One region of the Mesorhizobium sp. WSM4833 genome, then DNA from elsewhere that is predicted to be linked to it. Evidence: predicted binding sites of a transcription regulator. Region 1 holds the regulator's gene; each other region holds the start of a gene.
What was found. Region 1 encodes LexA, which represses DNA repair genes until DNA is damaged. Its sites were predicted from a motif close to TGTTCNNNNTGTGTTCNG; they were not measured.
Positions count from the first base shown of each region.

Region 2: a site for LexA is predicted at 3,790-3,807, ahead of AC0L2D_RS29890 (ImuA family protein). Genes of this name have one in related genera too.
Region 3: a site for LexA is predicted at 3,246-3,263, ahead of AC0L2D_RS21725 (helicase-related protein). Genes of this name have one in related genera too.
Region 4: a site for LexA is predicted at 5,260-5,277, ahead of AC0L2D_RS12845 (YifB family Mg chelatase-like AAA ATPase). Genes of this name have one in related genera too.

Region 1 is NZ_JBVVQG010000008.1:214,078-221,694, forward strand. Features, by position in the region: gene AC0L2D_RS18145 (ComEC/Rec2 family competence protein) at 1-1,502, shown strand, start outside; gene lexA (transcriptional repressor LexA) at 1,496-2,236, opposite strand; gene kynU (kynureninase) at 2,647-3,894, opposite strand; gene kynA (tryptophan 2,3-dioxygenase) at 3,972-4,808, opposite strand; gene AC0L2D_RS18165 (AMP-binding protein) at 4,805-6,430, opposite strand; gene AC0L2D_RS18170 (alpha/beta hydrolase) at 6,745-7,575, shown strand.
Region 2 is NZ_JBVVQG010000023.1:30,495-38,111, reverse strand. Features, by position in the region: gene AC0L2D_RS29900 (error-prone DNA polymerase) at 1-1,312, opposite strand, end outside; gene AC0L2D_RS29895 (DUF6504 family protein) at 1,309-2,787, opposite strand; gene AC0L2D_RS29890 (ImuA family protein) at 2,729-3,766, opposite strand; gene AC0L2D_RS29885 (metallopeptidase family protein) at 3,949-4,371, shown strand; gene AC0L2D_RS29880 (DUF1737 domain-containing protein) at 4,559-4,765, opposite strand; gene AC0L2D_RS29875 (HpcH/HpaI aldolase/citrate lyase family protein) at 4,817-5,692, opposite strand; gene AC0L2D_RS29870 (DUF4153 domain-containing protein) at 6,033-7,571, shown strand; gene AC0L2D_RS29865 (response regulator) at 7,575-7,617, shown strand, end outside.
Region 3 is NZ_JBVVQG010000010.1:204,365-211,981, reverse strand. Features, by position in the region: gene phaR (polyhydroxyalkanoate synthesis repressor PhaR) at 1-322, opposite strand, end outside; gene AC0L2D_RS21740 (hypothetical protein) at 407-535, opposite strand; gene AC0L2D_RS21735 (acetyl-CoA C-acetyltransferase) at 622-1,800, shown strand; gene phbB (acetoacetyl-CoA reductase) at 1,999-2,724, shown strand; gene AC0L2D_RS21725 (helicase-related protein) at 3,452-6,829, shown strand; gene AC0L2D_RS21720 (RNA-binding S4 domain-containing protein) at 6,846-7,232, shown strand; gene fdxA (ferredoxin FdxA) at 7,467-7,617, shown strand, end outside.
Region 4 is NZ_JBVVQG010000005.1:427,744-435,360, forward strand. Features, by position in the region: gene AC0L2D_RS12820 (2-dehydro-3-deoxy-6-phosphogalactonate aldolase) at 1-608, opposite strand, end outside; gene AC0L2D_RS12825 (2-dehydro-3-deoxygalactonokinase) at 605-1,558, opposite strand; gene AC0L2D_RS12830 (SDR family NAD(P)-dependent oxidoreductase) at 1,555-2,322, opposite strand; gene AC0L2D_RS12835 (putative bifunctional diguanylate cyclase/phosphodiesterase) at 2,590-3,939, opposite strand; gene gshB (glutathione synthase) at 4,240-5,184, shown strand; gene AC0L2D_RS12845 (YifB family Mg chelatase-like AAA ATPase) at 5,358-6,890, shown strand; gene AC0L2D_RS12850 (J domain-containing protein) at 7,164-7,617, shown strand, end outside.

The sequences.
Region 1 (7,617 bases):
GCGCCGGCATTCCCGACGACATCAATGAGGCGATGCGACGTACCGGCATCTACCACATCATCTCCATTTCGGGACTGCACATGGCTCTGGTCGCCGGCACCATCATGGGGTTGCTGCGCGGCGCCTTCGCCTTGTTTCCCGATTTTTCCGCGCGTCGCCCGGTCAAGAAGTATGCCGCTGCCGCCGCACTGTTCTCGATCGCAGCCTACCTCGTCATCTCAGGTATCGTCGTCGCCGCCGAGCGCAGCTTCATCATGCTGGCAGTGATGCTGATTGCAGTTCTGTTCGATCGAGCAGCACTCACCATGCGCAATCTGGCGATCTCGGCGATCGCCGTCATCGTGGTGTCGCCGCATGAGGTGGTCGGCCCGAGTTTTCAGATGTCGTTCGCCGCGACCGCAGCTCTGGTCGGCGCCTATGCCGGCTGGGCGGATCACCGCGCGGGAAAAGCAAGACCGCCGCCGCCGAAGCGATCCTTGCCCGGGTTCCTGACACGAAAATTCCTGCTGGCGGCAATCGGTCTGGCCATGACCTCGATCATCGCCGGCAGCGCCACGACGCTGTTTGCCATCTGGCATTTTCAGCGTGTGTCGCCGCTCAGCCTGTTCGCCAATCTCGCGGTTATGCCGATCGTCACCGTCGTCATGTTCCTGGCCGTCGCCAGCGCGCTGCTGATGCCTTTCGGATTGGATTGGCCAGGTCTCTACCTGATGGGCAAGGGCCTGACGATGATGATCGCCATATCGGGCTGGATCTCCGAGCGTTCGCCTGTCGATGGGGTCGGGCTGATTTCGCAACAGTCGGTCCTGCTGGTGGCCATTGCCCTGGTCATCGCGACGATGGCGACGACATGGCTGCGGCTCGCGGCTCTGCCATTCGCGTTGGCAGGCTTGCTGACCGTCTCGGATACGCGCACGCCCGATGTGCTGATCTCAGAAGACGCCCGGCTGGTGGCGTTGCCGATCGGTGGCGGTGAGCTTGCCGTCAGCCGGCAACGGCCGAACGAATTCACCGTCGACAACTGGAAACGCGCGCTGACATCGGAAACCATCGTCGTTCCGGAAGTGTTCGACAACAGCGATGGGCAATTCGACGTCGCGGATGCCGTTGAGCTACCGCCGGGGTCGCCGTTCTATTGCTCCTCAGGCGTTTGCGTGGCCAGGCACATGTCCGGTGCGATCATTGCCTATGTCGAGGACCGCAAGGACACCTGGAAAGCCTGCGGCTTCGCCGAGCTGATCGTCGTCAACGACGCCACCGCCTATGACGCCTGTCATAACCCGCTGGTTCTCGTTATCACCAAGCGGCAACTGGCTCGCAAAGGCAGTGCCGCGGTCTTCTTCGATCGCCAATCGGCGACCACGCCGGCGACAATCAGCTTCGCCGTGGACAGCCCATATCGGCCCTGGCACACGCAACGCAAATACTCTCGCGAGGCGAGGGGGCTGGCACCCTTCAAGAAACCCGAGAAGCCAGTGGTCAACCCACAGCCGTCTCAGTAGCGACGGATCAGGCCGACGAGCTTGCCTTGCACCTTGACCCTGTCCGGCCCGAAAATCCGTGTCTCGTAGGCTGGATTGGCGGCTTCGAGGGCAATCGAGGCGCCCTTGCGGCGGAACCGCTTCAGCGTCGCTTCCTCTTCATCGACCAGCGCCACGATGATCTCGCCGGGGCTGGCCGTGTCGGCGTTACGGATGATAACGGTGTCGCCGTCGAAGATGCCGGCCTCGATCATCGAATCGCCCTTGACCTCCAGCGCATAGTGCGCGCCGCCCATGATCATGTCCGGCGGCACCGAAATCGAATGCGTCTGATGCTGGATGGCATCGATCGGCACGCCGGCGGCGATGCGACCCATGACCGGGATCGAAACGGCAGAGACCGCATCGTCGTCATTGCCGGGCGAAGGCATCCGCGAAGGCGCCGGCTTGATCTGCCGGCCAAGAGCACCACCCTGACCAAGACTGCCCTGGATGACGCTTGGCGAAAACTTCTTTGCCGCATTGAGGCCTGGCGCGATGGAGTCCGGCAGCCGCAGCACTTCCAGCGCGCGGGCCCGATTGGGCAGCCGACGGATAAAGCCGCGCTCCTCAAGGGCCGTGATCAGCCGATGAATCCCGGATTTGGAGGCAAGGTCGAGCGCCTCCTTCATCTCGTCGAAGGATGGCGGAATGCCGCTCTCCTTCAGGCGTTCATGGATGAACATCAGCAGTTCATGTTGCTTGCGTGTCAGCATGGCGGCCCCCAGGTTCCCTGAAACCAGAATCGAAAAACAAACCCAGAACAAACACTATCTGTTCCAGTTGTGTTCTGCAACCGTTTAAAGTTTAATGAATTTGTTAAGGCTGCTGAAATTATTTGGCGCTTGCCAGCGGGTTACGATCGACGGGCGCCACCTTCGGCAATGCGCCTGCTCACATTGAAATTGTTATGGTTAATGACCTGTGGCTTATCCTCTACCAAAGCTTGGCATTATCTGTCGATCGACCTCGACAAGGGGCGATTGCAACCTTCGGGACGTTCGTTGGCCGTGAACGAAACGGAGCCAAAACGCCAACGTCAGTTGGGCATTTTGGCTGGAAATTCAGCTCTCCGTCATTTGCCAGGCAGTGAGGGCAGCGACGGCGGATCGCCGGGATCGGTGCGTCAGGTAACGGCTTCCTTGACGGCGAAACGCTGGTCCTTCCATGCACCCGTGCGCAGAATATCTTCCAGAACCTCAACCGCCAGCCACACATCCTTGTAGCTGACATAGAGCGGCGTGAAGCCGAAACGGATGGTCGACGGTGCGCGGAAGTCACCGATCACCCCGCGCTCGATCAGCGCCCGCATGATTTGATAGCCGTGGTCGTGAAGGAACGACACCTGGCTGCCGCGCCTGGTCGCGTCGCGGGTAGTCTCCAGCGTGAGACCGTAGGCGCCGCACTTGGCTTCGACGAGCTGGATGAACAGTTCTGTCTGCGCGACGCTCTTCTTTCGCAATGCCGCCATGTCGACGTCGCTCCAGATGGCAAGCGCGCCTTTGAGCGCCCGCATCGACAGGACCGGTTGCGTACCGCACAGAAAACGGCGGATGCCGGTGCCGGCAACATAACCCCGTTCGAAGGCAAAGGGCCGCGCATGGCCCCACCAGCCGCTGAGCGGCTGGCTGATATCGCCGTGGTGGCGCTGTGCGGCATAGATGAAGGCCGGCGCGCCCGGACCGCCGTTGAGGTACTTGTACGTGCAGCCGACAGCGAAATCGGCATTTGCCTGATCGAGCTCGACGGGCAGGGCGCCGGCGGTGTGGCAGAGATCCCAGACGATCAGCGTTCCGGCCGCATGAGCCCTGCGCGTCAGCGCCGCCATGTCGCGCAGTTCACCCGATTTGTAATTGACGTGGTTGACCAGCACCACCGCCACGTTTTCGTCGATCAGCTCTTCGATGGTCGGCGCGTCGACGCCCGCGAGGCGCAGCAGGACGGCATCCCGGGTCGAGGCCACGCCTTCGGCGATGTACAGGTCGGTGGGAAAACTGTCACCTTCGGCGACGATGGCTGACCGGCCGGGCCGCATCTCCATCGCTGCGTGCAGCACCTTGTAGATGTTGGTCGATGTCGTGTCGCAGACAACGGTCTGGCCGGCCGCGGCTCCTATCAGGCGTCCGAGTTGGTCGCCGAGTTCGATCGGCATCTCGAACCATCCGGCCGTGTTCCAGGCTCGGATAAGATCTCGGGCCCATTCCTGCGTCGCCGCCTGCTGCAGCTCGCCGAAAACGGCATGAGATGCTGCCCCCAGTGAATTGCCGTCGAGATAGATCACCCCCTCCGGCAGAATGAAACGGTCGCGCATGGCCCGCAGCGGATCCGTGGCATCCATCGCTTCGACTGCGGCGAGATCAGGAATTCCACTCATGGTCAGTCCCCGGTTGTTCGCGAAGGGTTTCCGCCACAGAGCGTCCCTTCGGTGAGCCTGTTCTCATTTCGATGATGTCAGAGCCGAGTGCGGACCGTCCACAGCTCCGGAAACAGCACGACCTCGAGCATTTTCTTCAGATACGAAGCACCCGACGTGCCGCCGGTGCCGCGCTTCAGACCGATGATGCGCTCCACCGTGGTCACGTGGTTGAAGCGCCAGCGGCGGAAATAATCCTCGAAGTCGACCAGCTTCTCGGCCAGTTCGTAGAACATCCAGTAGCGCTGCGGATCGCGGTAGATAGTCTGCCAGGCGACCAGGACCTCTTCATTCTCGGTTCGCGTCTCACGCCAGTCCGTGCGCCTGGCATCGGCACCGATGTCGAATCCGTTGCGCGCCAAAAGCAGCAGCGCTTCGTCGTAGAGCGATGGCTCGGCCAGGATGGCTTCCAGCTTTCCGCTGAGGTCCGGCCGGTGCTTGTGCGGCCCGAGCATGGCCAGGTTGCGGTTGCCGGCCATGAACTCGATGGCGCGATACTGCCAGGACTGGAAACCCGAGGACTGGCCGAGCGCGTCGCGAAACTCGGTATATTCGCTGGGCGTCATCGTTCGCAGCACATCCCAGGCATTGTTCAGCTGCTCGAAGATGCGCGCGACTCGCGACAGCATCTTGAAGCTCGGCTCGAGCCGGTCGGCGCGGATCGAGCGGATCGCGGCGCCAATCTCGTGCAAAGCGAGCTTCATCCACAGTTCCGAGGTCTGGTGCTGGATGATGAACAGCATCTCGTCATGCGCCGACGACAGCGGCGTCTGCGCCTCCAGCACTTTCTCCAGGTGCAGATAGTCGCTGTACGACATGCGCTCGTTGAACGACATCTGTGCGCCTTCGGACGCCGGATCGTAGGGCTCGCTCAATTGACTTTCTCCGTGCGCAGCCGGAAGCGCTGGATCTTGCCGGTCTGGGTCTTGGGCAAAGCAGCAATGAATTTCACCGATCGCGGGTATTTGTAGGGCGCGATCGTCGCCTTGACATGGTCCTGCAGGCGCTTGGTGGTCAATGCGTCAGGCGCCACGCCCTGCACCAGCACGACATGCGCCTCGACGATCTGGCCGCGCTCGGCGTCCTCGGCGCCGATCACCGCGCATTCGGCGACGTCGGGATGTGACAGAAGTGCGGCCTCGACCTCGGGGCCGGCAATGTTGTAGCCGGCGCTGACGATCATATCGTCGGAGCGCGCGGCGAAATGGAAGAAGCCGTCCTCGTCCTGCGTGAAGGTATCGCCGGTGATGTTCCAGCCGTCGCGCACGTAGTCCTTCTGCCTGATATCGGCCATGTAGCGGCAGCCGGTCGGGCCGCGCACCGCCAGCCTGCCGGTCGCGCCGCGCGGTACTTCGCGCATCTCGTCGTCGACGATGCGCGCCTCGTAGCCGCCGACCGGCTTGCCGGTCGACGCGGGCTTCATGTCGCCAAAGCGGTTGGAGATGAAGATGTGCAGCATTTCGGTGGCGCCGATGCCGTCGAGGATCGGCTTGCCGGTCTTTTGCGTCCACTCTTCGAAAACCGGAGCGGGCAAGGTTTCGCCGGCTGAAACGGCAACCCGCAGCGAAGACAAGTCGGCACCTTCATCCATGGCCTTCAGCATGGCGCGGTAGGCAGTCGGCGCGGTGAAGGAGATCGTGGCTTTGTAGGTCTCGATGATGTGGATCATGTTGGGTGGCGTCGCCTGCTCCAGCAGCGTCGCCGCCGCACCGAAGCGCAGGGGAAAGATAGCGAGCCCGCCAAGGCCGAAGGTGAAGGCCAGCGGCGGCGAGCCGACGAAGATGTCGTCCGGCGTCACCTCCAGGATTTCGCGGGCATAGGCGTCGGCGATGATCAGGAGGTCGCGGTGGAAATGCATCGTCGCCTTCGGCACGCCTGTCGTGCCCGAGGTGAAGCCGAGCAGCGCGACATCGTCGCGGCCGGTGTTGACGGCGGTGAATGTCACCGGCTTGTCGAGAGCGGCACGATCGAGCTCGGCATCATGGTTGGCGGTGCCGTCGAAGCCTATGACCTGTTTGAGGAAGGTGCTGTCCTTGGCGCAGGCGGTCATCTCGTCCATCAGCCTGGTGTCGCAGAGCGCGACGGTGATTTCCGCCTTGTCGACGATCTTGGCCAGTTCGCCGGCGCGCAGCATAGGCATGGTGTTGACGACCACGGCGCCGACCTTGGTGGCAGCCAGCCAGCAGGCGACCATGGCGGGGTTGTTGGCCGAGCGGATCAGCACCCGGTTGCCGGGCTCGACGCCATAATTCTCGACCAGCGCGTGGGCGAGCCTGTTCGTCCAGTCCGACAGTTCCTTGTAGGTGCGGCGGCGGCCATTGCCGATCAGGGCTGTGCGGTCGCCGAGGCCCTTCTCGACCAGCCGGTCGGTCAGTTCGACACCGGCGTTGAGGCGTTCGGGATAGTCGAAGCCGTCGAGCAGGATATCGGGCCATTGCTCCGGCGGCGGCAGGTGATCGCGCGTGAACGTGTCGATATGCGCTGAAGGCCCAAGCATGTCGCCGCTCTCCCGTCTGCTGCCTGGCCAGTGCGCAATGCGCCTTGGCTGGATGTGGTGGATCCTAAGGTCCTGCTCTGAGGAGGCTTCGTGCTGCCCATCACGCCTGCTCGGAGATGCGCGCCCGAAAGGGTGAACATCTGCAGGTGAGGGCAGCACAGCAGACCTCCCATTGTCGGCTGTTCGTACGGGCAGGATCGCACCAGTCGAAATTTGTTTCAAGCCTAAAATGTTTTTGCCCTGGAGCATTGACGCATGGCGTGGCGCTGGCCATTGCTAGCGCAACAGCGATGCCGTTTTGGGGGAGGGCGCAGATGTTCGAACGTCACATCGTCGATTGGGATGATGCCTATGCCAACGGCGCGAACATTGCCGGCAGCGACCGTTGGCCAGCCGCCTGGGCCGAGCCAGCGGCAGCATTCCGTGATGCGCTCTCGGCAGAGAGCCGGGCACGGCTCGACATCGCCTATGGCGACGGGCCGCGCAATGGGCTCGATCTTTTCCTTCCCAAGGCCGCGCCCAAAGGACTGGTGGTGATTATCCATGGCGGTTACTGGCTGGAGACCGACAAGAGCTTGTGGTCGCATCTCGCCAATGGCGCGGTCGGCAGCGGCTTCGCCGTTGCGATGCCCTCCTACACGCTGTGCCCGGACATACGCATCGCAGGCATCGTCCGGGAGGTCGGGGCGGCGATTGGCAAGGCAGCGGCAATGGTTGACGGACCGCTGATGCTGACCGGACATTCGGCCGGCGGCCATCTCGCCACCCGGATGGTGACGACAACCACGCCTTTGGCGCCGGATGTGGCGCGGCGCATACGCCATGTCGTTTCGATTTCAGGTCTACACGATTTGCGTCCGCTCATGCGCACCGGCATGAACAAGGACCTGGCAATCGACGAAGAGGAGGCGCTGGCTGAAAGCCCAGCCCTGCTGCGCCCGATGGATGGCGCCCGCATCACCTGCTGGGCCGGCGGCGGTGAGCGCGCCGAGTTCCTGCGCCAGAATGCGTTGCTTGCCAACATCTGGACCGGCCTTGGCGCCACCACCAGCACCGTGGTCGAGCCCGACCGGCATCACTACGACATTGTCGACGGCCTTACCGATCCGGCGCATCCGCTGACGCAGAGCTTGATCTCCAGCTAGAGCCGAGATCACTTTCTCGTCTGTTATGAACGGCTTGCCTGG
Region 2 (7,617 bases), on a different contig from region 1:
TGACATCCTCGGACAGGCCCATCGCCTTCGACACTTCGCGCAGCGCCGACCGGCCGCGATAGCTGATGACGGCGGCGGCAAGTGCCGTGCGCTTGCCGCTGTATTTTTCGTAGATGTACTGGATTACGGTTTCGCGCTTTTCGTGCTCGAAATCGACGTCGATATCCGGCGGTTCGTTTCTCTCCTCGGAAATGAAGCGCTCGAAGAGCGAATCGATTTTTTCCGGCCCCACTTCGGTGATGCCGATGCAGAAGCAGACGACCGAATTGGCGGCTGATCCACGTCCCTGGCAGAGAATATCCTTGCTGCGCGCGAACTTGACGATGTCGTAGACAGTCAGGAAATAGCGGGCATAGTTGAGGCGTTCGATCAAAGCGAGCTCTTCCTCGATGCGCTTGGTCACGGAATCCGGCACACCAGCCGGATAGCGGTTCGCCGCCCCCTCCCGCGCCAGTCGCGCCAGCTCAGCCTGTGGACCAAGACCCGATTCCGTCGGCTCGTCGGGGTAGTTGTACTGGAGGTCGCCAAGCGAAAAAGTCAGCTCTTGCGCAAACCGCAGCGTCTCGGCCAGCGCCTGCGGATGCCGGCGGAACAGGCGGCCCATCTCCATCGGCGGCTTCAGATGGCGCTCGGCATTGGCGGAGAGTTGCAGCCCGACCTCGGCAACGGGCGTGTTGAGGCGGATCGCGGTCAGCACGTCCTGCAACGGGCGTCGTTCGGCGGTGTGATAAAGAACGTCGTTGGTCGCCATCAGCGGAATGCCGGCGCTCTCGGCAAGTGCTGCCGCCTGCTCGATGCGGAAACGGTCATTGCCGGCGTAGTCGGGCGAAACGCCAAGCCGCAGGTTCCTGCCGAAACGGCCCTTGAGCTCACCAAGCAAGGCAAGACTGTCTTGCGCCCCCGTCGACAGACCGGGCAGGACCGCCAGCGACATCAGGTCACCCCATTCGAGCAGGTCGCCGCGCTGGAGAAGGGTGGCGCCTTTTTCGTTCTCGTCGCGCAGATTGGCTTGCGTCAGCATGCGGCAGAGGTGCCCCCAGCCCTTGCGGTCCTGGGGATAGGCGAGGATGTCCGGCGTGCCGTCGTCAAAAACCAGCCGGCAGCCGGGGTGATAGGAGAGTTTTTCGACCTTGGCCTGCTGCCAGGCGCGCACCACGCCGGCCACCGTGTTGCGGTCGGCAAGTCCGATCGCCGAGAAGCCCAGGAGCTTGGCCGCGACCACCAGCTCCTCCGGCTTGGAGGCGCCGCGCAGGAAGGAGAAATTCGACTGGATGCCGAACTCGGCATAGGGAATGACGGTCAGCGCGTTCATGCGAAGACTCCATGCAGGAACCAGCGCGGCGGGACTTGCGAGGCGCCGCCGTAGAGGCCTTGCCGGTAGAGCCAGTAGCGGCGGCCGTCGGCATCCTCGATGCGGAAATAGTCGCGCGTCGATGCCGCCTCGTCGCTTGGCGCTTCCCGCCACCATTCGGCGGCGATGCGTTCCGGCCCTTCGGCGCGCTTGACCCGGTAGAGCGCGCGCCGCCAGCGGAAGTTCAGCGGCGGTCCTTCCGGCATTTCGGTGGCCGGCACATCGATGGGTTCGGGCGAGCGGAACAGCCGGATCGGTCGTTCCGGCGGAAATATGGTTTTTGGTGCCTGCAGCCTGTCCGGCTTCTTCGGCGGCGTGGTCCGGCACGGCGCGTCGGTGAAGGGGATGGTGGCGACGGCACGCTCCGGCAGATGGCTTTCGACCGCGACCGGCCGGAGAACCGCGCCATCGCCGAGCCGGGCGCGGATGCGGTCGGCGAACAGCGCGATATCGGCGCCGTCGTCGGTCACCTCGCCGGCAAGATCGGCCTGCTGCATGTCGAAGGTGGCTGATGCCAACACCGAGAGCCGCACCAGATCGAAACCATAGCCGGCATCGATATCCTGTTCGAGCGCGGCCAGCCTTTCATGGAACAGTTTCTGGATCAGCATGGGTTCGCGCATCGGCCGCGAGGTACCGAGCGCGATGCGGCTGACGGCGCCGTCGACGCGAAAGAGCAGCAGCGCCAGCGTCCGGGCGCCCTCGCCGCGGCGCTCGAGGTCGGTCTTCAAGGTCGCCGCCAGCATGCCCACCAGCCGTTCGATGTCCTCGGTCAGGGTGACGGGTTCGGCGAGGTGGCGTTCGACCGAAAGCGGCGCGACGGGCAGGCGCGGCGACACCGCCTCGTCGAGCCGGCCAAGCGCCTGGTCGAGGCGCAGGAGCAGCAGGGCGCCGAAGCGGCGGGCGAGCGGCGCGCGCGGTGCCGCCATGACGGCGCCCGCCGTGCGCAGGCCCACACTTTCCAGGCTGGTGCGGGTCGAAGGTTCTATGCGCAGCGCGGCCAGCGGCAGGGGCGCCAGCAGCGCCTCCTCCTCGCCTGACACAATGATGCGGTCGCCGCAAAAGCGTGCCGCCGCCCAGGCAGCGCCCGGCGTCGCGGCAAGCCCGGCGCGGACATCGAAACCCTGATGGAAGAAGCGCGACAGGATGTCGTCCAGCATGGCGCGCTCGCCGCCGAACAGATGGGTGCAGCCGGTGACGTCGAGAAACAGGCCGTCTGCCCCGTCCAGCGCCACCAGCGGGGTGTAGCGGTCGCACCAGTCGGCGAGGCCTTCGAGCAGGCGGCGATCGGCTTCCGGATCGGCCTCGACGACGTCGATCGACGGATGCATGGCGCGCGCATCGGCGATGCCCATGTCGCGCTTCAGGTGCAGCGCCTCAGCCCGCTCGTCGAGGGCCGAGATGCGCTGTGCGTTGCGGTCGCGATGGCTGATCACGAGCGGCGGGTGAGAGGGGTGATCCGACGGCCGGGAACGCCAGGACCGCCCCAGACGCTGGCGCAGGATCCTTTCCGCCGCCAGATAGGGAAACCACAGGGACAGGATTCTTTGGCCTGTTTCTTTCCCCACCTGCTCCTTCGTCGCCCGCTCTTTCGTCGAATGCGCGTTCATCGGGGTTCCACTCCAGTGTGAATTGTCCAGGCAGGGCCGTGCGGCTCTTGCCGATGGTGAGGGTGAAGGCCGGGCGGCCGATCGAGCCGGCCAGCGGCCCGGCGATGGTGTCGCGCGGCACCGCCGGCGCCGAGGCGACGATGAGGCGGACGGGTGCCGCCGTCGGTTCGGGCCCAGCCGCCTGCCGCAGCAGGAACACCGGCCGGCCGGCCGCTTGCGCCCTTGCATGCAGCCGGCGTGTCGCGGTCAGGTCAAGCCGCTGCGGATTGCCGCGGATTTCCAGGATGACGGCGGCGAGCGCCGTCATCCGGGCCGCCTCCTCGGCGACCCACAGTGCATCGACGAGCCTTGGCGCCTCGGAAAACAGCAATTGCTCCGGCTCGATGCCGAACGAGGCGTGAAGCCCCCTGGCATAGGGAAAGCCGGCCTCGCGAAAAATCTCCGATGTGCCGATCCACAGCACCGGCAGCCCCGGCGTTTGCTTGAGGATCAGGCTGGTGAGCGACAAAGCGAAGCCGGCGACGGCCCCGGCATCGCGGGTTTCAAGCCCATGGATTTCGCTCAGGGCGGCCTTCGGCAGCCCGCCGCTCAGGGCGGCATCGAGGCGCCCAACGCCGATAGGCAGGAACGCATCCGGCAACGCCGCGGCAATGCCACGCCGGACGATTGTGAGATCAGTGTTGACGTCAGCATCAAAGGGTGCGGCTGCCGGCGCAGCCAAGCGCTCGGGCAGCGTTCCCTCGATTTTCGCGATCTGGCGGCGCAGGGCAAAAACAGTCTCCCGCGCCACGGCGGTCATCGCCATGACGGTCAGCTTCCACTCACAATTGTTCCTGTTATGTTCCTATAGATTCCAGAGCGCATCCCAAGAGTCAAGCAGAGTCATGGGGAATTTATTCCTCTCTGCAGGGATGGCGCAGGCGCATCGGCCCGTTCATTTGCCGATTCCGGTGCGAAAGCCTATATGCCGGAATCAAAGGACAAAGCATGGCCCGCATCTACAAGACCCGCACCTGGCACGACGAACTCTCGCCCTTGATGGACGAAATGGAGTTCCTGGCGCTGGAGGCGTACGCCCATCTGCCGGAGGATTTTCGCAAGCTGACCGGCGAGATCGTCATCCAGATCGCCGAATTCCCAACCGACGAAATCATGGACGATCTGTCGCTGGAAACGCCATTCGACCTGCTCGGCCTGTTCGAGGGACGCGGCATCGCCGAGCGCTGGAACCCGCAGACCGGCGAAGGCCCGAACCGCATCACGCTCTACCGCCGCGCCATCCTCGATTACTGGTCCGAGAACGAAGAGACGCTGGGCGACATCGTCACCCACGTGCTGATCCACGAGATCGGCCACCATTTCGGCCTGTCGGACGAAGATATGGAGAAGATCGAAGAGGCGGCGGAGTAGGGTGCGCTGATATTCAGGTGATGCCCGCCTGCAAATGATGGCTTCCTGCGCTTCCCCGCTCTACCGCGTCGCGGTAGAACTGTGCTCACGTAACCAAAAGTACGCTCCGCTCCGGTTCTCGGAAACCACCATTTTCGACTCGGCCTGACCTGAATCTCAACACACCCTGCGTCGGAGCTTTTCAAATCTACCAGTCACTCAGCTTGGTATCGGGCCCGTATTCCTGACCGTCGATATCCTTGACCACGGCCTGGCCGCAACGCATCGCTTTGGCCTTCTTGTCGTAGGCATAGGTCGGCGAGCCGAACAGATGCCAGCCCTTGTTCAGCGCCGCTGTCACCTTGTGGCAGAAGCTGGCATCGTCCGGAGCGGACAGAAAGCGGTAGAGTTTCATTGTTCAATTCCTGTCGTGAGTAGCTGTAGCCCGCTCGCATCCATCGAGCATTTATGACCCGATGGCGGCTGCCTTCGCCAGCAGTTTTTCGGCCTGCGCCAGGTGCAGCCGTTCGACCATCCTGCCGTTCAGCGCGATCACACCCTTGCCGGCATTCTCGGCGAGCGCGAAGGCTTCCTTCACCGAGCGTGCCTCGGCCACCGCTTCCGTGGACGGCACGAAGGCGCGGTTCGCGGCTTCGATCTGGGCCGGGTGGATGAGGCTCTTGCCGTCGAACCCCATGGCCGCGGCTTCCGCGCATTCATGGGCGAAGGCGTCGAGGTCGCGAAAATCGTTGGAGACGCCGTCGAGCATGTCGATGCCGCCGGCGCGTGCGGCCAGCACCATCTGCATCAGCCATGGCACGAGGTAGCGCCTGTCAGGCGTCGCCAGAATGCCGGTCTCCTTGACCAGATCATTCGTTCCGGCAACGAAACAATTGAGCCGCGAGGCCGGATCGCGGCCAAGTTCGGCGATGGCGCCGATGTTGAGCAGCGCCTTGGGCGTCTCGATCATCGCCCATAGTTTCACGCTGTCGGGGGTAAAATTGTCGTCAAGCACGTCGCCGGCCTCGAGCAGGTCGCGCGGCGTGTCGACCTTGGGCAGAAGGATGCCGTCGGGTTCGCAGCTTGCGGCCGCCAGCAGGTCGTCGGCGCCCCATTCGCCTGATATCGCATTGATGCGCACGATCATCTCGCAGCGTCTCTCGGAATGGCCGGCGAAAATGCCGGCCAGTTTTTCGCGGGCGGCGATCTTGTCGGCCGGAGCGACGGCGTCTTCCAGGTCGATGATGATGGCATCGCAGGCAAGCTGCGCGATCTTGGCCAAGGCCTTGTCGCTGGAGGCCGGGATGTAGAGCACGGAGCGGCGCGGGCGATAGGTTTCCATGGATGATCTATGCCGCTTGTGGTTGGTCGAGGCAAGTCGGGGCATGAAGCTACCAATCTCCCCCCTCGAGGGGGGAGATCGGCAGCGTTTACCCCTGCACGAAAACTGCACGGGCCTGCGGAAAACCTCCTCGGATCCGCCCTGCCGTTTCCCCGCCCGCTTGCGAGACAAGCGGCATGCACAAGCGAGCAAAGCCCCGTTGGTCCCTGCCTCACCGACTGCGTAGCGAGGGCTGGTGGCTGGCCGATCCGCCGCGCGCGTGTCCCGTCGCAACCCTCATTCCCTTTGTCCGCAGAAGCCCGCCAACGGTTCGGCTGGAAGCCATCAGGAAAGCCAGGTCATGACAGCGTTGTTCTCCGCCGCGCCGAGCTATTGCAGCCGTTTCGGTGTCGCCATCCTGCTGGCAGCGCTCGCGGATTTTCTGTTCTATGGCCAGCCCGCCGGGATCACGGTTTTCCTGTTCGCCCTGCTGATTGCCGCGGCGGTCGTGGCTGTGCACCCGGCCGCCTTCAACGACGGCCGGGTCTGGCTCAAGCCCATCGCCATGCTTGTCGCGCTGCTGCCGCTGGCTGAAAACGTCAGCACCCTGTCGGTCTCGATCGCGCTGGCGGCGCTGACCGTCTTCGCGCTTTCGTTGAGCGGCCGGCTGCGGCACAGCATCGCCCGCATTGCCGGGCAGATCGTGCTGTTCGGGCTGGCGGCGCCGTTCCGCTTCGTCATTGATTTCATCCGCTGGCGCAGGACGGCGCGGCGGTTCGGTGGGCGTCGCATCCGGCTGGCGGCGATCGCCGTCTGGGTGATGCCGCTGACGCTGGGCGCGGTCTTCCTGGCGCTGTTCGGTGCCGCCAATCCGGTCATCGACTATTGGCTGTCGCTGATCGATCTCGTGAGGCTGCTCGATCTTATCCAGCTGGCGCGGATTGCCTTCTGGCTGTTCGTGCTCGCCGCTGTCTGGGCTTTTCTGCGACCGCGCCTGCCGCGCCTGATTCGCCGCATCCCGCGCGCGTTGCCGGCGGTCAGCGCTCAAGCCGGCAAAACCGCCACCACCATCGAAGACATCCTGTTCGGCAAGGCCGCCATCCTGCGCGCCCTGATCGTCTTCAACATCCTGTTTGCGCTGCAGACGGCGCTCGACGCCGCCTATCTGTGGGGCGGGGCAGCGCTTCCCGATGGGCTGAGCTACGCCTCCTACGCGCATCGTGGCGCCTATCCCTTGATCGTCACGGCACTGCTTGCCGCCGGCTTCGTGCTGGCAGCGCTGCGACCCGGCAGCGAAACCTCGGCCGATCCGCTGATCCGCCGGCTGGTCTATGTCTGGGTGGCGCAGAACATCATGCTGGTCATCTCGTCGATCCTGCGGCTCGACCTCTATATCGGCATCTATGCATTGACCTACTGGCGCGTCGCCGCCTTTGTCTGGATGGGGCTGGTGGCAGCAGGCCTTGCCCTGATCATTGCCCGCATCGCGCTTAGAAAATCCAACGAATGGCTGCTGTCCGCCAATCTTCTGACGTTATCCCTGACGCTTTATGCCGGCTGTTTCATCAATTTCGCAGCAACGATCGCCAATTACAATGTCGACCATTCCCTCGAAATGACCGGCCAGGGCATTCCCCTAGACGCCTGGTATCTTCACTCGCTCGGTCCGGGCGCGTTTCCCGCGCTCGATCGCTTCCTCGAGCACCAGGGCAAGACGGCGGCCGCCGGCACTGTCCGCGAACTGGCCGGCGTGCGCGGCAGCGACGAAATCTGGTATCGAACTATCCAGCAGAACTGGCGGGCCTGGAGCTTTCGCGACTGGCGGCTGCTTCGATATCTCGACACCAAGGAGCCGTTCGTGATTCCCTCCGCTATCGAACCTTCCATGCCGGGCCGCTGATCCATGCCGCATCACATCCTCGTCGCCGACGATGACCCGCACATCC
Region 3 (7,617 bases), on a different contig from region 1:
CCTTGGAAAAGGCAAGCATCGACTGTTCGAGGAAGCTCGGGACGATCATCTGCATCTGGTCACCGTAATAAGCGATGAGCTGGCGCAGGAACGGGATCGGCAGCATGTTCTGCCCGTCCTTGTTCTCCAGTTCGAAGATGATCTGGGTCAACACCGGATGCGTGATGTCGTCGCCGGTCTTGGCGTCCTGGACGGTGAACTCCTCGCCCTTCTTGACCATCTCGGCGAGGTCCTCGAGCGTCACATAGGTGCTGGTGCCGGTGTTGTAGAGGCGGCGATTGGCGTATTTCTTGATGATGATCGGATCGTCTTTAGCGGCCATCTACATCCTCCCGGGGACACCGGCGCGCCTCTGAGTAAGCCGCCGATAACGATTGTGCCTTTTTTGAGGATATGCGCAAAAGCCTCACAATTCCAAGCAGTTTGTGCAGTGCGGGATCACTAAATGCTGCATGGCAGGCAAAATATGCTGCGCAGCAATGGACGAATGGCCGCCATGGCAAGGCATGGCCTGCTTGCGGCGCATGGGCGCCATGCCCATTTCCGGTTTGACTTGGGGTTGGGAAAGGGCAAGAAAAGTCCCCAACGACAGAGCAACACCCTTGAAGTCTGGAGAAGAAAATGTCCGCTTCCATCGTCATTGCCAGTGCGGCGCGCACGCCGGTCGGCTCCTTCAACGGCGCTTTCGCCGCCACCCCGGCGCATGAGCTCGGCGCCGTCGTTATCACGGAATTGCTGTCGCGTGCCGGCGTCGAGCCAGGCGAGGTCGACGAGGTCATCCTCGGCCAGGTGCTGACCGCCGCGCAAGGCCAGAACCCGGCCCGCCAGGCGTCGATCAATGCCGGCCTGCCCAAGGAAACCACCGCCTGGGGCCTCAATCAGGTTTGCGGCTCGGGCCTGCGCGCCATCGCGCTCGGCATGCAGCAGATCGCCATCGGCGATGCCAAGGTGATCGTCGCCGGAGGCCAGGAATCGATGTCGCTTTCGACGCATGCCCAGCACCTGCGCGCCGGCGTCAAGATGGGCGACTTCAAGCTGATCGACACCATGATCAAGGACGGGCTGTGGGACGCCTTCAACGGTTACCACATGGGCAACACAGCCGAAAACGTCGCGCGTCAGTTCCAGATCACCCGCGAAGACCAGGACCAGTTCGCGCTCGCCTCGCAAAACAAGGCCGAGGCCGCGCAGAAGGCCGGCAAGTTCAAGGACGAGATCGTCGCCGTCACCATCAAGGGCAAGAAGGGCGACACCATCGTCGACCAGGACGAATACATCCGCCACGGCGCCACGATCGACGCCATGACCAAGCTGAAACCGGCTTTCGACAAGGACGGCACGGTAACCGCCGCCAACGCCTCCGGCATCAATGACGGCGCCGCCGGCGCGCTGCTGATGAGCGAAGCGGAAGCGGTGAGGCGCGGCATCACCCCGCTGGCGCGCATCGTGTCCTGGGCAACCGCCGGCGTCGATCCGCAGATCATGGGCACCGGACCCATTCCCGCCTCGCGCAAGGCCTTGGAAAAGGCCGGCTGGTCGGTCGGCGATCTCGACCTGGTCGAGGCCAACGAAGCCTTTGCGGCGCAGGCCTGCGCCGTCAACAAGGACATGGGCTGGGATCCCTCGATCGTCAACGTCAATGGCGGCGCCATCGCCATCGGCCATCCGATCGGTGCGTCCGGCGCTCGCGTCTTCAACACGCTGGTCTTCGAAATGCGCCGGCGCGGCGCCAAGAAGGGTCTCGCTACCCTGTGCATCGGCGGCGGCATGGGCGTCGCCATGTGTGTCGAAGCACTCTGAAGAAAGTCACTAAACGGGCGGCGTGCATGCATGTCGCCCAAAAGTGCGCAGCGGTTTTGGGAACACCGACATGCATAAAACCAAACATCTGAAGCGCATCGCCTGAATCTACTTCAGCGCGACGCGCTTTAGCCGCCCGTTCTGTATCCAGTGCCTGCCAAGCCCGACAACAGGGCGATATCAAAAAAGGGGAAATGCATGACCAAGGTAGCAATCGTCACAGGCGGATCGCGCGGCATCGGCGCGGCGATCTCGATCGCATTGAAGACCGTCGGCTATTCGGTTGCGGCGAACTATGCCGGCAATGATGCCGCAGCGGCGAAATTCAAGGCTGAGACCGGCATTCCGGTCTACAAATGGTCGGTCGCCGACTATGATGCCTGCGCCGCCGGCATCAAGCAGGTCGAGGCCGATCTCGGCCCGGTCTCGGTGCTGGTCAACAATGCCGGCATCACCCGCGACGCCATGTTCCACAAGATCACGCGCGAGCAGTGGAAAGAGGTCATCGACACCAACCTGTCCGGCGTCTTCAACATGACGCATCCGCTGTGGAGCGGGATGCGCGACCGCAAGTTCGGCCGCATCATCACCATCTCCTCGATCAACGGCCAGAAGGGCCAGGCCGGCCAGGTCAACTATTCCGCCGCCAAGGCCGGCGATATCGGTTTCAGCAAGGCTCTCGCCCAAGAGGGGGCTCGCGCCGGCATCACTGTCAACGTCATCTGTCCCGGCTATATCGCCACCGAGATGGTCAAGGCGATCGACGAGAAGGTGCTCAACGAGCGCATCATTCCCCAGATTCCTGTCGGCCGCCTCGGTGAGCCCGAGGAAATCGCGCGCTGCGTCGTCTTCCTCGCATCCGAAGATGCCGGCTTCATCACCGGCTCGACCATCACGGCCAATGGCGGCCAGTATTTCGCCTGACGACGGCGATGTAGGCGCAGAGATCGACGGGCCGGCGCGCCGGCCCGTTTTCGTTGGCGCCATGGTCCTTCGAAGTGACAGCACGGCTGCTGACCCAATCCGGCACGCAGAGGTTAACAGCGGCCCGGCCGGCCTGTGCGAAACCTGCCTCCAAGCCTGTGGATTCTCGGTGGATAAGCTGTTCACAACACAAGATATTGGGGTGAACAAAACGGGAAAATTCCGCTATCGCTGATTCGTCGCCGATTCGTTCCGGCTTTGAGCTGAACGTTAACGACGACAGCCGGAATCCCCTGCCAATTGCTTAACGCAGATTAAGAAAGATCAACAATTTCATAACGTTGGTCGAGGCATGCCAAGCCACTGTGATCGTTTATCGACAAAGGTTAATGGCAATGCCCTCTTAGCACGAAACGGGCCAGTTCAGCGATTCAGCATGTGGTGCGTGTCGCGGCCGCGAAATCCACATATAGCCGTGAACAAAAGCTGAATCTGCAGGAGTCACTGATTCGTCGCCGATTCGTTCCAGACTCGTTCTATCCGTTAATCCGCATCTGATTGAGAGCTTGACAGAACCACCTTCTGGCTGCCGACGGAACATTCCGCTTTCGCTTCGCGCCCGAAATCCCTATGTGTCGCCTGTCATACGCGCCCATTTGAGGCACGCTCCCGACAACCAGAGGCCAGAAGCCTTATCTCCAGGTCCCGGAAGCCTTATTCTAGGTTGATGAACATCCAGCCCAAACACACTGAGCCGCTGATCCTGTCGGGCCGCGACGTGACCGCCGTGCTCGGGCCGACCAACACCGGCAAGACCCATCTCGCCATCGAGCGCATGGTGGCGCATGAGAGTGGAATCATCGGCCTGCCGCTCAGGCTTCTGGCGCGCGAGGTCTACGCCCGCGTCTGCGAAAAGGTCGGCGCCCACAAGGTTGCGCTGATTACCGGCGAGGAAAAGATCCAGCCACCGGGCGCCAAATATTCGGTCTGCACCGTCGAGGCCATGCCGCGCGAGACCGACGCCGCCTTCGTCGCCATCGACGAGGTGCAGCTCGCCGGCGACCTCGAGCGCGGCCACATCTTCACCGATCGCATCCTGCACCTGCGCGGCCGCCAGGAAACGCTGCTGCTGGGCGCCGCCACCATGCAAAGTATCCTGCAGCGCCTGCTGAGGGGTGTCTCGGTGGTGACGCGGCCGAGGCTGTCGCATCTTGCCTATGCCGGCTCCAAGAAGCTGACCCGCCTGCCGCGGCGCACGGCGATCGTCGCCTTTTCCGCCGACGAGGTCTACGCCATCGCCGAGTTGATCCGCCGCCAGCAGGGCGGTGCCGCCGTCGTGCTCGGCGCGCTCTCGCCGCGCACCCGCAACGCCCAGGTGGCGCTGTTCCAGTCCGGCGATGTCGACTACCTCATCGCCACCGATGCCATCGGCATGGGTCTCAACCTCGATCTCGACCACGTCGCCTTCGCCCAGAATCGCAAGTTCGACGGCTTCCAGTACCGCAATCTGACGGCGGCCGAGCTTGGCCAGATCGCCGGCCGCGCCGGCCGGCATCTGCGCGACGGCACGTTCGGTGTCACCGGCCAGGTCGACCCGCTGGACGAGGATCTGATCAAGAAGATCGAAGGCCACGACTTCGACCCGGTGAAGGTGCTGCAATGGCGCACCGCACATTTCGACTTTGCCAGCCTCGACGCGCTGAAGCGCTCGATCGAAACCAACGCCCCGGTTGAGGGACTGACACGGGCATTGCCTGCCGTCGATGCACAGGCGCTCGAGCATCTGTCGCGCGACGAGGACATCCGCGCACTCACCACCAATGCCAAGCGCGTGGCGCTGCTGTGGGAAGCCTGCGCGCTGCCCGACTACCGCAGGATCGCGCCGGCCCAGCATGCCGACCTCATTGCCTCGATCTACACGGACCTCGCACGCCACGGCCATGTCGACGAGAATTACATGGCCGAGCAGGTGCGCCGCGCCGACACAACAGAGGGCGACATTGATACGCTCTCGCATCGCATTGCCCAGATCCGCACCTGGACATTCGTGTCGAACCGGCCCGGCTGGCTGGCCGATCAGGCACACTGGCAGGAAAAGACGCGCGAAATCGAAGACAGATTGTCGGATGCGCTGCATGAGCGGTTGACGAAACGCTTCGTAGACCGCAGGACTTCCGTCCTCATGCGGCGCCTTAGAGAAAATACCATGCCTGAAGCCGAAATTAGTTCTACCGGAACCGTCCTTGTCGAAGGCCACCATGTCGGCGAGCTGCAAGGGTTCCGCTTCACCGCCGACCAGACCGCCGGCGGTGAAGACGCCAAGGCGGTGCGCACCGCCGCCCAGAAGGCGCTGGCCGCCGAGTTCGAGGCGCGTGCCGAACGCTTCGGCGCCTCGGCCAATGGCGATATCGCGCTCGGCTCGGACGGCACGCTGCGCTGGATCGGTGCGCCGATCGGCACGCTTGTATCAGGCGAAGACGCGCTGAAGCCGCGGCTGGTGCTGCTGGCCGACGAACAGCTGACCGGCCCGGCGCGCGACAAGGTCGCCGCGCGTGCCGAGCGTTTCGTCAATTTCCAGATCGAGTCGCTGCTGAAGCCGCTGGTCGACTTGAAAAACGCCGACCAGATTTCCGGCATCGGCCGTGGCATCGCCTTCCAGCTGGTCGAGAATTTCGGCCTCATCAACCGCCGCGACATCGCTGAGGAGATGAAGTCGCTCGACCAGGAAGGCCGCGCAGCCCTTCGCCGGCTTGGCGTGCGCTTCGGCGCCTACCATGTCTTCGTGCCGGCGCTGATCAAGCCGGCGCCTGCCGGGCTGGTGACGCTGCTGTGGGCGCTGAAGAACGACGGCAAGGACAAGCCAGGTTTTGGCGACGTGGTCCATGCGCTCGCCTCGGGTCGCACCTCGGTGGTCATCGACCCGGCCTTCGACAAGACCTTCTACAAGCTTGCCGGCTACCGCAATCTCGGCCGTCGCGCCGTGCGCATCGACATCCTGGAACGGCTGGCGGATCTGATCCGCCCGGCGACCAACTGGAAGCCCGGTCTCGGCCAGCGCCCGGACGGCGCCTATGACGGCCAGTCCTTCATGGTGACGCCGCCGATGATGTCGATCCTCGGCGCCACCGCGGACGACATGGAAGAGATCCTCAAAGGTCTCGGCTACCGTGCCGAGCCGAAGCCGGCCGTCGAGGTCAAGGCGCGGCTCGAAGCACAGGACAATGCCGCGCGCGAAGCAGCGATGGCGAAGCTTGCGGCGGAAGAGGCTGCACGAGCCGAGCAGACCAAGGCGGCGGACGCCGCAGCAGAGGCAGCAGTCGAAGGGTTGGAGCCGGCATCGGACGCAGTGGCCGTTTCGGAAATGGCGACCGAAATCACCTCCGACGCCGCGGCGGAACCTGCTGCGCCTGCCGTGGGAGAACAGGCGGACGCTCCGGTCGAAACCGTGCAAGACGAAGCGCCTGTTGCCGAGGCTGCTGCTGAACCGGAACCGGTTGAACCGCAGGCAGAGGCTGAAGCCGCAGCGGCAGAAGAAGTTGCACCGGCCGAGCTGGTGTCAAATGCCGCGCCGGCAACGGACGCCGCGCCGGACGAACCCGTGACGGTGACTGAAGCAGCCACCGGGGAACCCGCTCCGGAAGCCGACGCGCCAAAACCCATCCTGTTGTGGCGTCAGGGTCGTTTCGAACAGCGCCCGCGCAACCGCGACGACAACCGCAGGAACAATCGCCCACGCAACGGACAAATGCGCGGCCGAAGCGATGCGCCTGCGGACGCCGGCGCACCGGCCGCCGCTGCACCCGGAGAGCGTCCGGCCCATGAAGGACGGCGCGATGGAGCCGGCAAGCCGCGCTTCGACCGCTCGAAGTTCAAACCCAAGCCGCAGGCCGAAGGCGAACAGCGACGTGACAGGCCGCAGGGCGAGCGTCCCGACCGCCGCGAAGGCCGTCCCGACTGGAAGGGTGGCAGGCCGGATGGCAAGGGTGGTCCGCAAGGCGGCAAGCCCGCCTTCCAGCCAAAGCCGCGCGAGGAGCGCCCGGTGCGTTTCGATCCGGATTCGCCCTTCGCCAAGCTCGCCGCTCTGCGCGACCAATTGAAGAAGTAGAACCCGGCTCGCTTCGATGGTTGCCGAAGGCCGCCAGCGCATCGACAAATGGCTGTTCTTCTCCCGCGTCGTGAAATCGCGCTCGCTGGCGGCGAAGTTGGTCGTCGCCGGCCGGGTCCGCATCAATCGCGACAAAGCAGCGCAGGCCTCAGATCAGGTCAAGCCAGGCGACGTCCTGACCATCACGCTCGAGCGGCGCATCTTCATCTGGAAGGTCCTCGGCGCGGGTGCGCGACGCGGCCCGGCCGAGGAAGCCCGTACGCTCTACGAGGATATGTCGCCACCGCCCGCACCGAAGGGCGAAGCCCCTCCCGATGCAATTCCGGGGCTGCGCGAGGCCGGCAGCGGCCGCCCGACCAAGAAGGAACGTCGCCAGACCGACCGATTGCTCGGCGAAGATTGATGCCTGGCGTCCAAAAACAGGCGGCGCTTGCCAGGATAACGACGTGTTTGAAGCAAAACTGAACCCGGCAAACAGGAAGCCCTGCATGAGGTCGCCGGCCTCTGGGGCGCCGGCTGCCTGGAATTCCATTTCGAAACGCTGATGCCGACAGGAATGGCTGCCCTTGCAAGCAGCGGCCAAAGGCGTTACCTGACGGAAAAAGCCCAACAAAATGGGACGTCCCGGAGCCGACCGATGACCTATGTCGTGACCGACAATTGCATCAAATGCAAATACATGGACTGCATCGAGGTCTGTCCGGTCGATTGTTTCTACGAAGGCGAGAACATGCTCGTCATCCATCCCGACGAGTGCATCGACTGCGGTGTTTGCGAGCCGGAATGCC
Region 4 (7,617 bases), on a different contig from region 1:
GCGACGGCAGCTTGCGCACGCGCGGCCACCTCGTCGACGCTCATGCCCGGCTTGAACAGGCTGGAGCCCAGACCAAAGGCGGTCACGCCGGCAGCCTTGTAGCCGGCAAAATCTTTTTCAGAGACACCGCCGACGGCGCCGACCAATGTCTGCGCCGGCAACACCGCGCGCATCGCGGAAATGCCGCCGGCGCCCAGCACGCTCGCCGGGAAGAATTTCAGGGCCGAGGCGCCGAGCTTGATCGCCAGGAAGGCTTCGGTCGGCGTGAACACGCCGGGCATCGTAACCATGCCGTAATGCATGGCGCGCGCCATCACCTCGGCATCGATATTGGGACTGACCAGCAGCCGCCCTCCGGCCTGGTGCAAGCCATCGACATCGGCCGGCGTCAGCACCGTGCCGGCGCCGACCAGCGCCGTTTTCGGCAGCACTTGGACGATGCGGGCGATCGACGAGAACGGTTGCGGCGAGTTGAGCGGCACTTCGATCGCCTCGATGCCGGCGTCGAACAGCGCCTGGCCCATGGCCATCGCCTCGGTGGGCTTGAGCCCGCGAAGGATGGCAACCAGGCCGCGCTTGAGTTTTGGAAACGGTGCGGTCTGGCTCATCGGGCAACTCCAATTCTGGCGATCATGCCGTTCTCGCGCGCCGCCTCGACGAGACCGGCACGCACTGCCTCGTCGGCGTCGACGGCCCGGACCTCAAGCCCAGCAAGACCAAGTGCGGCCTGGTAGAGTGCGGCCAGCGCGCCGGAGGCAATCAGCACCACGGGTTCGGCACCGGCGCCATGCCGGCGGCTGGCGGAGGCGATCTCGCCGCCGATCAAAAGGCCGGACAGGCAGGCGGCGGCATCGTCGGCTTTCAGATCCTGCAGCAGGCCGGCGGCGCGGATGGAAAACAGCCGCGAGGTGACATCGCCGCCTTCGCCCAATGCGGTTTCGCACCAGCGGCGGAAGAACGGATTGTCCGATGTGACCGGCTTGGGGTGCTCGCCGAGCGAGTGGCGCAGGATCGAATGCGCGGCAAGCACGGAAAACAGCTCACCGGTCGGCCAGGTGCCGAAGCCGGTAACGGCGCCATCCTCGACCAGCACCCATTTCGAATGGGTGCCGGGCATGCAGACCAACTGGCGCCCCCTGGCCGGCAGGCCGGCGCCGGCAAGCTGGGTTTCCTCGCCGCGCATGACGTCGGGCGCGTCAGTCAGCCGCTGGGCCAGACCCGGAACGATGCGGATGTCACGGCTCTGTCCGGGCACGCTGGCGGCGCCCGCAAGGATGGCGGTAAGCGGCGCCGGCACGGTGACATAGGGCGCTTCGAGCCAGCCCTGGCGGGACCCGGCCATGCCGCAGATGATGACGGGCAGCGCCGCTGGTGCTCCCATCGCCGCCAGATGCCCTTCGAGGATGGTCGAAAAGCCCTTTTGCTGCGCGGTGATCAGGCCGTCATCGCCGCGGCGTTCGGCAAGCATCTTGCCTTGCCCGTCGATCAGCCAGACCCGCATGCGGGTCGTGCCCCAGTCGACGGCGGCGACCGCCGGTGCGTTGCCGGCTTGGCTCACAGGAAACCTCCATCGACGATCAGCATCTGCGCCGTCAGCATGCGCGAAGCGTCCGAGGCCAGGAACAGCACCGTGCCGACGATGTCGTCGGGCTGCATCACCTGTTTTATGCACTGCTTGGCGACATGGGCGGCAAGCCCCTGTTCGGTCACCCAGAGCTCCTTCTGCCGCTCGGTGATCACCCAGCCGGGCGCGATGGCGTTGACGCGGATGCCGTCCACACCGAGCTTGCCGGCCAGCCCCTTGGTCAGACCGAGGATACCGGCCTTGGCGGCCGTGTAGGACGGCATGTCGGGGTGGTTGATCAGATAGGACGTCGAGGTGAAGTTGATGATCGAGCCGCCGCCGGCCCGCTTCATGCCCGGCGCCACCGCTTGCGCGGTGAAGAAATGCGGCCTCAGATTAATGGCTTGGTTGTTGTCCCAGAACTCGACCGTCACGTCTTCGACGGCGTGGCGTTCGTCCCAGGCCGCATTGTTGACCAGCACGGTGACATCGCCGTGCGCCTCGGCAGCCTTCGCGGCGGACGCCCGCAGGGCCTCGACATCGCGCAAATCGGTCTTGAGGTAGAGCGGCCGGCGGCCGAATTCTTTCTCGATGCGGTCGGCAAGAGCTGTGCTTGGGCCGTCGGCGATGTCGATGAAGGCGACATTGGCGCCCTGGCGCACAAAACCCTCGGTCAGTGCCGCGCCAATTCCGGAGCCGCCGCCGGTGATCAGCACCGAGGCTCCTTCGAGGTCGGCAAAATGCGCCGATGGCATCATCGTTGTTGTCTCCCAGCGCATGACCCCGAAAATCGGATCGATTTTCGGAAAGGGATCATGCGCAAATGTTAAATGCTACAGCGTCCTTTGCGCGTCTTGAAAGACGCGCGGCGCTGTAGCGTGATCGGCGCGCATCCTAGCCGCGCAAGGCGCGCGGGCAAGGGCGAACCGCCGAATTTCAGGGCTTATGTCAGACAAAACGACAATGCGCCGCACCGGATGCGCACGGCAGCACCGTCGGGGTTGGGGATTGCGGAGGGTCGCCGATCAGATCGCCTTGGCGCGCAGGGCGCCGCGGAAGGAATCGCGGAGATAGCCGAGCGTGGCGTCGGCATCGACCGGCTTGCCGAACAGATAGCCCTGTCCGCCGGCGCAGCCAAACTGGACCAGGCGATCGGCCTGCGCTTCCTGCTCGATTCCTTCGGCGACGACGTCCATGCCGAGCCCTTCGCACATTGCGAGGATAGCGCGGATGATGTGTTCCGACGGCCTGTCGTCGAGAATGGAGGAGACGAAGGCGCGATCGATCTTGAGCTTGTCGAAATGGAATTCGCGCAAGCGGCCGAGCGAGGACTGGCCGGTGCCGAAATCGTCGAGCGAGACGCGGATGCCGACGCGGCGCAGATCCTCGACGATCTGAGCGGCCGAGGCCGGGTCGTTCATCAGGCCGGTCTCGGTGATCTCGATCTCCAGCCGGCGCGGATCGAAGCCGGTGCGGTCGAGGATCGCCAATATGTGCAGGCCGGTGTTCTGGTCGACGAGCTGCGAGGGTGACAGGTTGAACGACAGGAACAGGTCCTTCGGCCAGCTTCTGGCGGCCTCCGTCGCCTTGCGCAGCACCAGCTGCGACAACGGGCCGATGATGCCGCGCTCCTCGGCGATGGGAATGAAGACGGTCGGCGGCACGGAACCCAGGTCGCGGTCGGTCCAGCGCGCCAGCGTCTCGAAGCCGATGGTGCGGCGCGTGGCGAGATCGACGATGGGTTGGAAATGCGGCTCCACTTCGCCGGCCGAGACAGCCCGGCGCAGCGCCTGTTCGATGCGGGTGACGCGCTTGGCCGCTTCTTCCATCTCACGGGTGTAGACGACGACGCGGCCACGGCCGGAACGCTTGGCGTGGTAGAGTGCCGTCTCTGCCTTGTTGATGAGGATTTCCGTGGTCTCGTCGCCCGAATAGAACAACGAGCAGCCGACCGAGGCCGAAAGCCTGGCGGTGCGTTCGCCGACATCGTAGGGCGCCGACAGGATCTCGATCAGCATGCGCGACTTTTCGGCCGCAGCGTCCTCGCTGAATACCATCGGATAGAGAAAAGCGAATTCGTCGGCGCCGATGCGGCAGACCGTGGAATAGCCGTCCATAGAGGCGCGCAGCCGCATCGCGACCTGGATCAGGATGTCGTCGCCGGCCTTGTGGCCGAACAGATCGTTGATCGGCTTGAAGCCGTCGAGGTCGAGAATCCCGACGGTAAAGGGCGCGGGATCGTCGGCTCGGTCGGCGATCAGCCGATCGACCTTGTCGAAGAAGCGGCGATGGTTGCCAAGCCCGGTCAACGGATCGGTGAATGCCAGATCCGTGCTCTCCCTGTTTGCCTGACCGGTGCCAAACGAAGTTTGCATCGGTGTCCCTGTTTTGTGACTTCGGAATTTATTTTCAGACTGGCAGCAAACCCTTTAGGAAACGTATCGCGAAATCGATTTTCCATGGGCAACCGCGACCTGTTTCGAAGGATCGATGTGAGGTGTGCATTCGGGCTCAAGGAACAACGAGGACGCGCAGCCTGGCTCCTGTCACGGAATGACCGGCAGGGCCGAGCTTGCGACTTGCTGATGCCAATCTTCAAAAGGTCGCGATTGGCAGACGGGCAGTGAGCCTGTACAGGCAGGACAGTCGCCCATCCGAGCCGCCGGAGACCCGCCATGAAGCTGAAAATCGCCGTCCAGATGGACCACATCTCCACCGTGTCGATCGCCGGCGACACCTCGTTCGCGCTGTCGCTGGAAGCGCAGCGGCGTGGCCATGAGCTGTTCCACTACACGCCGGATCGGCTGTCGTTGCGCGACGGCAAGGTGTTTGCCCGCATTGAGGAGATGCAGGTGCGCGACGAGAAAGGCAGCCACTATTCGCTGGGCGAGAAGGTGCGCACCGATTTGTCGGAGATGGACGTCGTCCTGCTGCGCCAGGATCCGCCCTTCGACATGAACTACATCACCACCACGCACATCCTGGAGCGCATCCACCCGAAGACGCTCGTGGTCAACGACCCGGCCTGGGTGCGCAACAGCCCGGAAAAGATCTTCGTCACCGAATTTGCCGACCTGATGCCGGACACGCTGATCACCAAGGATCCACTCGAAGTTGCCGCCTTCCGCAAGGAGTTCGGCGACATCATCGTCAAGCCGCTCTACGGCAATGGCGGCGCCGGCATCTTCCATCTGCTGGAGGGCGACCGCAACCTGGCCTCGCTGCTGGAAATGTTCGGCCAGATGTTTCGCGAACCCTATATCGTGCAGCGCTATCTCAAGGACGTGCGCAAGGGCGACAAGCGCATCATCCTGATCGACGGCGAGCCGGTCGGCGCCATCAACCGGGTGCCCGCCGAACATGATTCCCGCTCCAATATGCATGTCGGCGGCCGCGCCGAAAAGACCGAGCTGACCGAACGCGAACGCGAGATCTGCGCCCGCATCGGGCCTTCGCTGAAGGAGCGTGGCTTCATCCTGGTCGGCATCGACGTCATCGGTGACTACATGACCGAGATCAACGTGACCTCGCCGACCGGCGTGCGCGAGGTCAAGCGCTTCGGCGGCGCCGACATCGCCAGCCTGTTCTGGGACGCGGTCGAGGGGAAGCGGCGCAAGTAAGCCGCTTTCATTTCGTATTAACCATGTTCCGCTTTTGCAACCGGGCGCAATCCGGCTGCAACTTACACGCTTGCTTGTTCCTGTAATGTTCTTGATTTGACCGGAGAATTGTGATTGTCTCCCCGAAGGGCCATTCTTGGCCAATCGCAGGGGTTGCGGCCGGGGGCATAAAAATGGTGGCGCGGGTTCGCACGGTCGCTTTCCAGGGTATCGAGGCCGTGCCGGTCGACGTGCAGGTGATGATCGCGCCCGGCAAGGTCAACATGCACATCGTCGGCCTGGGCGACAAGGCGGTGGCCGAAAGCCGCGAGCGGGTGCAGGCGGCACTGCATGCTTCCGGCCTGTCGATGCCGTCGAAGAAGGTCACGGTCAATCTGGCGCCCGCCGACCTGCCCAAGGAGGGCAGCCATTACGATCTGCCGATCGCGCTTGGCCTGATGGCGGCATTGGGCGCCATTCCGGGCGACATGCTGGCTGGCTATGTCGTGCTTGGAGAATTGTCGCTCGACGGCACGATCGCCGCGGTCGCCGGCGCCTTGCCGGCGGCGATCGGCGCCAATGCCGAGGGCAAGGGCCTGATCTGCCCGTTCGCCTGCGGGCCGGAAGCGGCCTGGGCGGGCAAGGATTTTGACATTCTGGCGCCGCGCAGCCTGATTGCCATCGCCAATCATTTTCGCGGCACGCAGGTGCTGTCGCGCCCCGAGGCCGGCATCCACGCCGCCGCGCTGGATTTGCCCGACCTCGCCGACATCAAGGGCCAGGAGACCGCCAAGCGGGCGCTGGAAGTGGCGGCCGCCGGCGGGCATAATCTTCTCATGATCGGCCCGCCGGGCTCGGGCAAATCGATGCTGGCGCAGCGGCTGCCGTCGATCCTGCCGCCGCTGGCGCCGAAGGAATTGCTCGAAGTCTCGATGATCGCCTCGGTGGCGGGAGAGCTCGGCGAAGGCAAATTGACCGATCGGCGGCCGTTCCGCGCGCCGCACCATTCGGCCTCGATGGCGGCAATGGTTGGCGGCGGCATCCGCGCCCGGCCGGGCGAGGTGTCGCTGGCCCATCACGGCGTGCTGTTCCTCGACGAGTTTCCCGAGTTCACGCCGCAGACGCTCGATGCGCTGCGCCAGCCGTTGGAGACCGGCGACTGCATGATCGCGCGGGCCAACCATCGCGTCACCTATCCAGCGCGTATCCAGCTGGTGGCGGCGATGAACCCGTGCCGCTGCGGCATGGCCGGCGAGCCTGGTTATCGCTGCCTGCGCGGCGAGCGCTGCCGCACCGACTATCAGGCGCGCATTTCGGGCCCGCTGCTCGACCGCATCGATCTCAGGATCGAGGTGCCGGCGGTCTCGGCCAGCGACCTGATCCGGCCCGACCGGGCGGAGAAAAGTGCCGATGTGGCGATGCGCGTGGCACGCGCCCGCACCATCCAGCGCGAGCGCTTCGAGCGGCTCGGCGCCACCCGCGCCACCACCAACGCGCATTGCGCGCCCTCGGTCATCGAGGAGATCGCCATGCCGGACGCCGCCGGCCTGTCGCTGCTCAAGGACGCCAGCGAAAAGCTCGCCTTTTCGGCGCGAGCCTATCACCGGGTGCTGAAGGTGGCGCGGACACTCGCCGATCTCGACGCCAGCGAAACCGTCGGCCGCATCCATCTGGCCGAAGCGATTTCCTACCGCATGAGTTCGGAGCGGGTGGCACAGGCGGCGTAGGTCTCGCCGCCCGACAAGCCCACCTCGCCAAATTGCCTTCCGCGATCACGCCATAACCGTCATCCGACGAATCGGCCATCTCCGCACTGCGGCGGACCTGATTGTCCGCTTGGTCGACGTCCTCACCACCCAACGGCCCCCACCGACCGGGCGCCGGCCGTTTCTCCGTCTTCGGGGGCGTGGACGTCATCGCATCGGACCAAAGTCTTGGTCTCCGCATTGGGAATTCCTTATTTAGATAATGTGAATATGATTGCGGTCGGGGAGCCCGCTATGTTCGTTGACTACTACGAAGTTTTGGAAGTCAGCCCGAACGCCAACTCGGAAACGCTGGAGCGCATATTTCGCTATTTTGCGATGCGCTATCATCCCGACAATCGCGAAACCGGCGATGAAGCCCGCTTCAGTGAAATCGTGGAAGCCCACAACACGCTCAAGGATCCGGTCAAACGCGCTCAATACGACATCGCGTATAGGGACCATGCCGGCCTTCGCCGCGAATTGACCGAGGAAGCCAGCAACAGCAAAGGCATCGAGCGGGATGTCGTGATCCAGGCCAGGCTGCTGTCGCTGCTTTACGCGAAGCGCCGGCACGACGTCAGCAATCCCGGGATCGGGGATGTGGAGCTCGAACGCCTGTCAGACTGTCCGCGAGAGCATCTCGAGTTTCATCTCTGGTATCTAAAAGCGAAGGGCTGGATAGCAAGAGTGGAAAACGGGACGATCG